Regions from separate parts of the Buttiauxella sp. genome, predicted to be linked through region 1. Evidence: predicted binding sites of a transcription regulator. Region 1 holds the regulator's gene; each other region holds the start of a gene.
What was found. The regulator CRP, encoded in region 1, controls carbon source genes, mostly activating them, when cyclic AMP is high. The targets are predictions, from matches to a motif close to ATGTGANNNNNNTCACAT.
Positions count from the first base shown of each region.

Region 2: a site for CRP is predicted at 1,251-1,268, ahead of WBL83_RS18200 (PTS sugar transporter subunit IIC). Genes of this name have one in related genera too.
Region 3: a site for CRP is predicted at 1,531-1,548, ahead of WBL83_RS17785 (enolase C-terminal domain-like protein). Genes of this name have one in related genera too.
Region 4: a site for CRP is predicted at 1,414-1,431, ahead of WBL83_RS02235 (glycoside hydrolase family 3 N-terminal domain-containing protein). Genes of this name have one in related genera too.

Region 1 is NZ_JBAVHX010000017.1:15,224-17,429, forward strand. Features, by position in the region: gene WBL83_RS13360 (OsmC family protein) at 1-205, opposite strand, end outside; gene crp (cAMP-activated global transcriptional regulator CRP) at 520-1,152, shown strand; gene WBL83_RS13370 (YccS/YhfK family putative transporter) at 1,342-2,206, shown strand, end outside.
Region 2 is NZ_JBAVHX010000030.1:17,919-20,124, reverse strand. Features, by position in the region: gene rpoC (DNA-directed RNA polymerase subunit beta') at 1-377, shown strand, start outside; gene WBL83_RS18210 (PTS lactose/cellobiose transporter subunit IIA) at 447-764, opposite strand; gene WBL83_RS18205 (PTS sugar transporter subunit IIB) at 768-1,076, opposite strand; gene WBL83_RS18200 (PTS sugar transporter subunit IIC) at 1,387-2,206, shown strand, end outside.
Region 3 is NZ_JBAVHX010000029.1:58,357-60,562, reverse strand. Features, by position in the region: gene WBL83_RS17790 (GntR family transcriptional regulator) at 1-131, shown strand, start outside; gene WBL83_RS17785 (enolase C-terminal domain-like protein) at 119-1,318, opposite strand; gene WBL83_RS17780 (PTS transporter subunit EIIC) at 1,634-2,206, shown strand, end outside.
Region 4 is NZ_JBAVHX010000004.1:394,338-396,543, forward strand. Features, by position in the region: gene WBL83_RS02235 (glycoside hydrolase family 3 N-terminal domain-containing protein) at 1-1,274, opposite strand, end outside; gene WBL83_RS02240 (glycoside-pentoside-hexuronide (GPH):cation symporter) at 1,670-2,206, shown strand, end outside.

The DNA of each region.
Region 1 (2,206 bases):
TTACTTCACAATCCGTCACGTTGTAGCGACCTTTTTGCAAGATAGAAACCACGTCGATGGCACTACAACCACCCGCAGCCATCAGAACCATTTCCATCGGACTGGGTGCTTTATCGCCAGAATTACCATCCATCAAAATCTGGTGTCCAGAAGCGGACTCCCCAAGGAAGGTTAACCCTTCAACCCACTTCACTCGTGCCTGCATGTGACTTCTCCAGTTGAAAAAAACCCTTTCAGAGTACGCGGATGCAGCAAAACTGGCAACGGAAGGCGACCTGCGTCATGCTGAAACGAGACAATAGGAGACACTTGTCAAAAGCTATGCTAAAACAATCCAGATGCTACATCGCGATACATTGACGTAATGCATGTATGCAGAGGACGTCACTAATTACAGGCAGCAAGAATGACTTGCATGCCATCTCCCCAAGGTGGGGAATATTCTAATACTTGCAACGCCAGACAGGATGTTTAGCGTCTTGTCGTTGGTAGCTAGTTATAAACAGAGGATAACCGCGCATGGTGCTTGGCAAACCGCAAACAGACCCAACTCTCGAATGGTTCTTGTCCCATTGCCATATTCATAAGTATCCATCGAAGAGCACACTGATTCACCAGGGTGAAAAAGCTGAGACGCTGTACTACATCGTCAAGGGCTCTGTGGCTGTTCTGATTAAAGATGAAGAGGGCAAGGAAATGATCCTCTCCTATCTGAATCAGGGCGATTTTATTGGTGAGTTAGGGCTGTTCGAAGAAGGCCAGGAACGTAGTGCCTGGGTCCGTGCTAAATCTGCCTGTGAAGTGGCTGAAATTTCCTATAAAAAATTCCGCCAGCTTATTCAGGTCAACCCAGACATTCTGATGCGCCTGTCTTCCCAGATGGCTCGTCGTCTGCAAGTTACATCTGAGAAAGTCGGTAACCTGGCATTCCTGGATGTAACAGGTCGCATTGCACAGACGCTACTGAATCTGGCGAAACAACCTGATGCAATGACCCACCCAGACGGCATGCAGATTAAAATTACTCGTCAGGAAATCGGTCAGATCGTGGGTTGCTCTCGCGAAACTGTTGGTCGTATCTTGAAAATGCTGGAAGATCAAAACCTGATCTCCGCTCACGGTAAAACGATCGTCGTTTACGGCACTCGTTAATCTCCGTCCTAAAAAATGGCGTGTTGCTTCATGACACGCCTTTTTTGTCTCTACACTTCCCTCACTTGCTCTAAATAGTTCATGTTGCAGGTAGGCGGTAAGCTCAGGAATCCCAGGAGCTTACTAAAGTAAGTGACTGGGATGACTGAGTGCAACCAACAACCCAGCAACTTGAACCATGACGAGCAAATGTGGCGCCGACTGATCTACCACCCCGAAGTTAACTACGCATTACGGCAAACGCTGGTGCTGTGCCTTCCTGTGGGAGTAGGTCTACTGTTAGGAAATTTGCAGTTAGGCCTGCTTTTCTCGTTAGTGCCTGCCTGTTGCAACATAGCCGGTCTGGATACTCCCCATAAGCGCTTCTTCAAACGCCTGATTATTGGCGGCTCCCTGTTTGCTGTCAGCAGTTTAATCATGCAGCTTTTGCTGCTCTACACCGACGTGCCTTTGCCGCTTATTCTCATGGTCATGGCGCTAATGCTAGGCGTGACCGCTGAAATCAGCTCGCTGCACGCTCGTTTGCTTCCTGCCTCGCTGATTGCAGCTATCTTCACGCTCAGCATGGCTGGCAACATGCCTATCTGGAAACCGATGGCGTTGTATGTCTCCGGTACGATTTGGTACGGGGTGTTTAACTGGTTTTGGTTCTGGATGTGGCGTGAGCAGCCGTTGCGCGAATCGTTAAGTCTGCTCTATCGCCAGTTAGCAGATTACTGTGAAGCCAAGTACGGCATGCTGACCCAGCACGCGGATCCGGAAACCACGCTCCCGCCGCTACTGGCCCGCCAGCAAAAAGCCGTCGACTTAATCACCGTCTGCTACCAACAGCTGCACATGCTGGCAGCGAATCAGCAGAACGGTTACAAGCATCTTTTGCGCTCCTTTCAGGTCGCATTAGATCTCCAGGAGCACATTTCCGTCAGTTTGCACCAACCTGCCGAGGTGCAAAAACTTGTCGCACAAAGCCATGCGGAAGCGGTCATCCGCTGGAATGCGCAAACTATTGCGGCCCGTTTGCGCGTTCTGGCCGATGACATTCTTTACCATCGTT
Region 2 (2,206 bases), on a different contig from region 1:
GCGTCAAGATCGCTAACCGCGAACTGGAAGCGAACGGCAAGATTAACGTGTCCTTCTCACGTGATCTGCTGGGTATCACCAAAGCCTCTCTGGCAACCGAGTCCTTCATCTCCGCGGCATCGTTCCAGGAGACAACTCGTGTGCTTACCGAAGCAGCTGTTGCGGGTAAACGCGACGAACTGCGCGGCCTGAAAGAGAACGTTATCGTGGGTCGTCTGATCCCAGCTGGTACCGGTTATGCGTACCACCAGGATCGCATGCGCCGTCGTGCAGCGGGTGAAGCACCTGTTGTACCTCAGGTAACTGCAGCAGATGCAACTGCCAGCCTGGCAGAGCTTCTGAATGCCGGTGGTCTGGGCGGTAACGACAACGATTAATCGTTAGAGTCGCTAAAAACAAAAACCGCTCGAAAGAGCGGTTTTTTTATGCCTGAAATAAATCAGAAATCAGTTAGCTAAAGGCAGGCGACGATACAGTTCAATCATGTCTTCAGCTAAATCTTGAATCACCATCGCATTCATCAAGTGATCCTGGGAATGCACGGTAATCAAGTTAACGGGCAGTTTACCGGTACCTTCATCTAACCCGATCAGCTGGGTCTGAATTTTGTGCGCATGTTTTACAAACTCACGAGATTCTTCCATCGCTTGTTGCGCCGCTGCGAAATCACCTTTACGTGCCATTTGCAGTGCTGTCAGTGCCTGGCTGCGTGCGCTACCCGCATTGACCAACAATTCCATGATAATCGTTTCTAAATCTTCCACGTTTCAGGACTCCATCATTTTCAGAGCTTTATCCAGCACGACATCACCTTTCATCATGCCGTAATCCATCATATCGATAACGGCAACCGTTTTACCCATCGGTTCTGCAATAGCCTGAAGTTTGGCGTGTTCATATTTAACTTGTGGGCCTAATAGCACAATATCGGCGGTATCGATATTGTCTTTGAATTCGGCAACCGGCACAGCCTTGATAGAGACTTCAATACCTTTCTTCTGAGCGGCGTCCTTCATGCGTTGGACCAAAATGCTAGTCGACATACCCGCTGCACAACACAAAACGATATTCTTCATAGATCTGCTCTCAGTGTCCGTTGGATATACAGATAATTATCCGTGACGCCTCGGTACAACAACCGCTTTGCGATGATTGTGTGTGAGGTATCACAAAAGAAACTCGTATGAGCTGAAACCGGTTACATATTCGGTTTCCCGGAAAGGGCGTTTTTCTAAGTGCTGCACTTTTGAATGTGGCAATGGTCACAAAACGCACTTAATCCAGTTAAAGCACTTTGGCGTCCATTGACAGAAAATGCACAAGTACATAGGCTCTGGTTTGGTGGTATATACCACTAAAACTAAAACCAGCACAGTGAGCCAAAAAATGAACAATTTCACTGCATTTATGGAAAGGAAAATATTGCCTCTCGCAATGAAGATCGAAGGGAATGACTACCTATCGGCGATTAAAGATGGCTTTATCCGCATTATGCCGTTCCTGATTATTGGCTCTTTCTTTTTGTTGATAGCCAATTTACCTATTCCGGGATATAGCGAATTTATTATTCGAATTTTCGGTGAACATTTTATTGGGCAACTGAATTATATTCTTGATGCCACTTATTCTGTGATGGCATTGCTGGTGGTGGTCAGTACCAGTATCAGCCTCGCAAAGCGCTGGCAGTTAAATGAAATATCCTGTGTGTTAATTTCACTGGTGGCTTTTTTAATTGTCACGCCGTTCAGAATGCCACAAGAAAATGGCGGCGCAATCACGGATGTCATTCCGACCTTTGCGCTTGGTGCGCAGGGACTTTTCCTGTCTTTAATTGTCACGCTGGTGGCGGTCCGGCTCTACAGATTGTTCAACCATCCACGGCTGATGATTTCAATGCCGGACAGCGTTCCGCCAGCGGTAGCCAATAGCTTCAGTTCACTTATTCCGTCATTTTTGATTGTTGTTATCTTCTGGCTGCTTCGTCTGGTCTTTGAAATCACACCGTTTGGTACGGCCCAGGAGATGATTTTCAAAGTGCTGCAAGCCCCGATGATGCATCTTGGTAACACGCTACCATCGCAGATGGTTGCTGAGTTCTTTGTCAGCTTCTTCTGGTTTTTCGGCCTGCATGGCGACTCTATCGTGACTGCCATCATGGGGCCAATCTGGCGTTCATTAACACTTGAAAACATGCAGGCAATGAAAC
Region 3 (2,206 bases), on a different contig from region 1:
ACCGCGGGATCCTCGAAGGGGGGCGGGTATTTGAAATCAGCGAAATCGTCGATATCAATTATTCCTGCACTTATGTCATCCCCTATAACCATGACAATTTGGCTTATCGCCAGGGCACTCAGGGAGTATGAATGGCCCCGTTGGGTAAGCGGCTTTGCGTCCACTCATGTAGACGATATTCCACGGGGAAGGTTTCCGCTTTTTGCTGGTCGAAGCCCACACCAATACCCGGTTTTTCAATCGGATAGATATAACCTTGTTCTGCAACTGGCGCGCCAGGGAACACCGATTCGGTGTTCGGCTTATTCGGGATAAATTCCTGAATTGCCGCATTGTGCAGATGAATATTCAGATGGGTGTTCACCGCCACGCCAATAGGGGTCATGTCAGACGGGCCATGCCAGGCCAGACGTACGCCAAATGCCTGGCAAAGCACGGCGAGTTTGAGCGCAGGCGTTATTCCACCAATTTGTGAAACGTGGCAGCGGATAAAATCGATGCGTCGATTCACAATTAAGTCATGCCATTCAGCGGGGTTATTAAACAGTTCCCCCATTGCCAGTGGAACCGAAGAGTGCGCGCGCACTTGTTCTAACCATGCACTTTGTTGCGGCGGCAGAATATCTTCGATAAACCATGGCTGATAAGGTTCGAGCGCTTTTGCCAGTTGCACCGCTTGCTGTGGGAATAAACGTTCATGCACATCATGAAGAATGTGGAACTGATTACCGTACTTCTCGCGCAGCGCCTTGAACATCGCTACGGTATTCGCCATGTATTCATCCTGATCGTAATACGCACCAGGAGTTGGCGATTTTGTTGCATGCAAGCCTTGCGGCGTGCCGCCGTAAAAACCTAACTGGCAGCGAATATAGCGATACCCTTGTGCCAGCAACTTGTCGACTTCCAGGTACAACCCTTCCAGCGATTCACTGGCGGCGTGACTGTAAGCGGCGATTGCATCTTTCGACTTCCCACCCAGCAGTTGATACAGCGGCATATCTGCCAGTTGGCCTTTAATATCCCACAGAGCCATATCAACACCGGCAATCGCGTTGTTGATTACAGGGCCGTTGCGCCAGTAAGCGTTGACCGTCATCATTTGCCACAGGTCTTCGATATTGTTGGCATCACGCCCGATAAGCAGTGGTTTCAGGTACTCGTCAACCATCGCTTTAACGGCCAGCGGGCGCTGCTGGAAAGTGGCGCAACCGTGGCCAGTCACGCCTTTATCGGTGGTGACACGCACCGTGACCAGATTGTGGCGGTCAGGACGCGTAATGAAACATTCGATATTTTCAATAATGGTTGGTTTCACAAAATTACTCCACACCCTGGAATTAGTTAGGGCAGTTCATGGGCGGTGACTTATTAATTGTCGGCATCTGCTAATTACTATCACCTTATTTTTATGTGCGGGTAAATCATTTTTTTTAGCTATTTTTATTGGTCAGGAAAAATGACCGGGTAAACCTAAAAAGCGTACCAATTTGCTTCTTTTACGGGTTAAAGGGCTTTTGTATAGGCTAAATGTGATGTTGTTCAAAGTTTATTGGTTTGTTTTCGTGTTTGTGATTCCCTACCATCACTGGCATACAACACATAACAATAAGCATTTTTTTGGGAGTGACTGATGGGGAATCGTGATGCCATTAATAATATTATTCACCTGATTGGTGGTGCGGATAATATTAGTAAAGCCTGGCACTGTATGACGCGCTTGCGCTTCTCTCTGATTGACGAGAATAAAATTGATCAGTCTGAGATTAAAAAAATCCCCGGTGTTTTAGGGGCGCAAATCCAGAGCGATCAATTCCAGATTATTATTGGCCCGCAGGTCAACAGTTGGTATGAACAGCTGACCACCGTGCTGGGTTCCACTCCTGAACAAACCGCGCCCGCCCAGCAAAAGAAAGCACGTAAAAGCCTGGTATCGATGTTTATGGATACGGTTTCCGGCGTGTTTGGACCGATAGTGCCCGCAATTGCCGGTGCCGGGATGATCAAAGGTCTTCTGGCGGGGCTGATTGCGCTGAAAATGGTGTCAGCAAAAAGCGATACGGTGATCGTTATCGATTTGATTGCGAGCGGTGTGTTTTACTTTTTGCCATTTTTCCTTGCCATCTCTGCCGCCCGTATCTTCAAGACCAATGAGTATCTGGCCGCTGCGGTTGCCGCCTGCTTAATGTATCCCTCGCTGATTGAA
Region 4 (2,206 bases), on a different contig from region 1:
AGTAATGCCAGAGGGTCATCGGCTGTCGGCCCAATCACCGCCACACGCGGTTCTCCTTTGAGCGGTAAAGTACCGTCATTTTCGAGCAATGTGATGGAGCGCGTTGCGACCTCACGCGCAAGCTGGACGGTGGATCCGCTTTGCAGCGTCACGCCGTTTTCATCCCGATAAGGGTGTTCGAACAGCCCAAGACGGAATTTCTCTTTCAGTATGCGAGCGACAATTTCATCCACTTTCTCCATGGTGATTAAACCACGCTCGACCGCCTGGGCAAGATGGCGCGCGCAGTCATCTTTCGGCAGTTCCATATCCAGACCCGCGTTAAAAGCCAGCGCTACCGACTCTGCTGCATTGTGGGAAATACCGTGATGTTGATGTAACAGGCTCACACCGCCGTAATCGGCAACAATCAGTCCATCGAACCCCCATTGTTCACGCAACACGGTCGTCAGTAAGAATTCGTCTGAGTGGCCTGGCTGATTATCAATGTCGTGATAGGCAGGCATCACCGATCCGGCATTCGCCAGTTTTACCGCCATTTCGAACGGCAGCAGGAAGGTATCGTTTAATTCACAAAAACCCAGATGAACAGGGGCATGGTTACGCGCCCCTTCGCTAAATGAGTGCCCGACATAATGTTTCAGGGTCGCCAGCAGGTCGCGATTCTTACCTTGCAGGCCTTTCACATAATGCGTAGCCATCATGCCCACCAGCCACGGATCTTCACCAAATGTCTCTTCGGTTCGCCCCCATCGCACATCACGTGACACATCCAGCACGGGTGCAAGCCCCTGATGGCAACCGGTTGAGCGGGCTTCTTCGCCAATCGCTGCTGCTGCGCGCTCTATAAGATCCACATCCCAGGTGGAGCCGTAGTTCAGGGAGGAAGGGAAAAGTGTGGCGTCTTTGCACAATAAACCGACTAAACACTCTTCGTGAAACAGTGCCGGAATGCCGAGGCGGGTTTCTTCAACCAGGGTTTTCTGTAAACGATTAGCCGCACGGACACCCTCTTTAGCATCCACAATGTGGGTGCCTAAAGGCCGGGTGATTTGCCCAATCCCGAGTTTGAGACGCTCAGCGAGTGCCGCCTGTTTGGTGACGCCCGCAAATTCATCGCTTAAATCGGTGCGCTCACGGTGATTGCCATCGCTGGATAAAATCAGCCAGTACGCATGCATTTGTGCGAATTTTTCTTCCGCTGTCATCCGCGAAAGTAGATCGCTGACACGTTCGTTAATCGGGCGGTGAGCTTCTTGATAAATGGCAGACATGGTATTCCCCTTTCGAGTTCGGCCATCCGCATGAAGGTGCGCGGAGATAATTTTCAGCCATCAATATGAGTGATGAATGAAGCCGCAAACAATTGTCAGAATACTCAGCAAGTTTACGTTTTTTGGTTTTTAGCCATAAGTGTGATGTGATTCAAAAATATTCTCAATGGCATGCTGGTTCTGTTCAAAGCAGGGCAAATAAGAGATAACCCCGTCACATTTGATAAGAAACATAAAACACAAATTAAAAATTAGAATACTCCTGACCACATTCACAATTTATAACTAGTGCTATCCGCGAGGTCTATACATCCCAAATAATTCGAGTTGCAGCCAACATCCCTGCAACTTGAAGTATGAATGGATATATTCCGGCTCTTAATAAAGGTGAATACATGTCGGTGTTAACTGAAAAAATTACCAACAAAGAAAAACTGGGGTTTGGACTCGGTGATGCGGCAAGTCACATTGTGTTTGATTCCTCGGTAGCTATCCTGGCTTATTTCTACACCAATATTTATGGCTTACCCCCGGCAGTCATGGGGACACTATTTTTAGTCGTCAGGGTACTCGATGCGATTACCGATCCTATTATGGGCGCGATTGCGGATCAGACTAAAAGCCGCTGGGGTCGTTTCCGTCCGTGGTTACTGATTATCTGCGTTCCATTCGCAGTAAGTTGTGTACTGGTTTATTCCACTCCAGACTTTGACCAAACCGGTAAAATTATTTATGCGGTGCTGGCTTATGTATTTATGACTCTAATGTATACGGCGATAAATATTCCGTATTGCTCATTAGGTGCCGCCATTACGTCTGATCCACAAGAAAACCTGTCGTTGCAATCCTGGCGATTTGCCATTGCACCGATTGGCGGCGCGATGGGGACTGCATTGATTCTGCCGTTGGCTGATTTTATTTCTCCAGGAGAC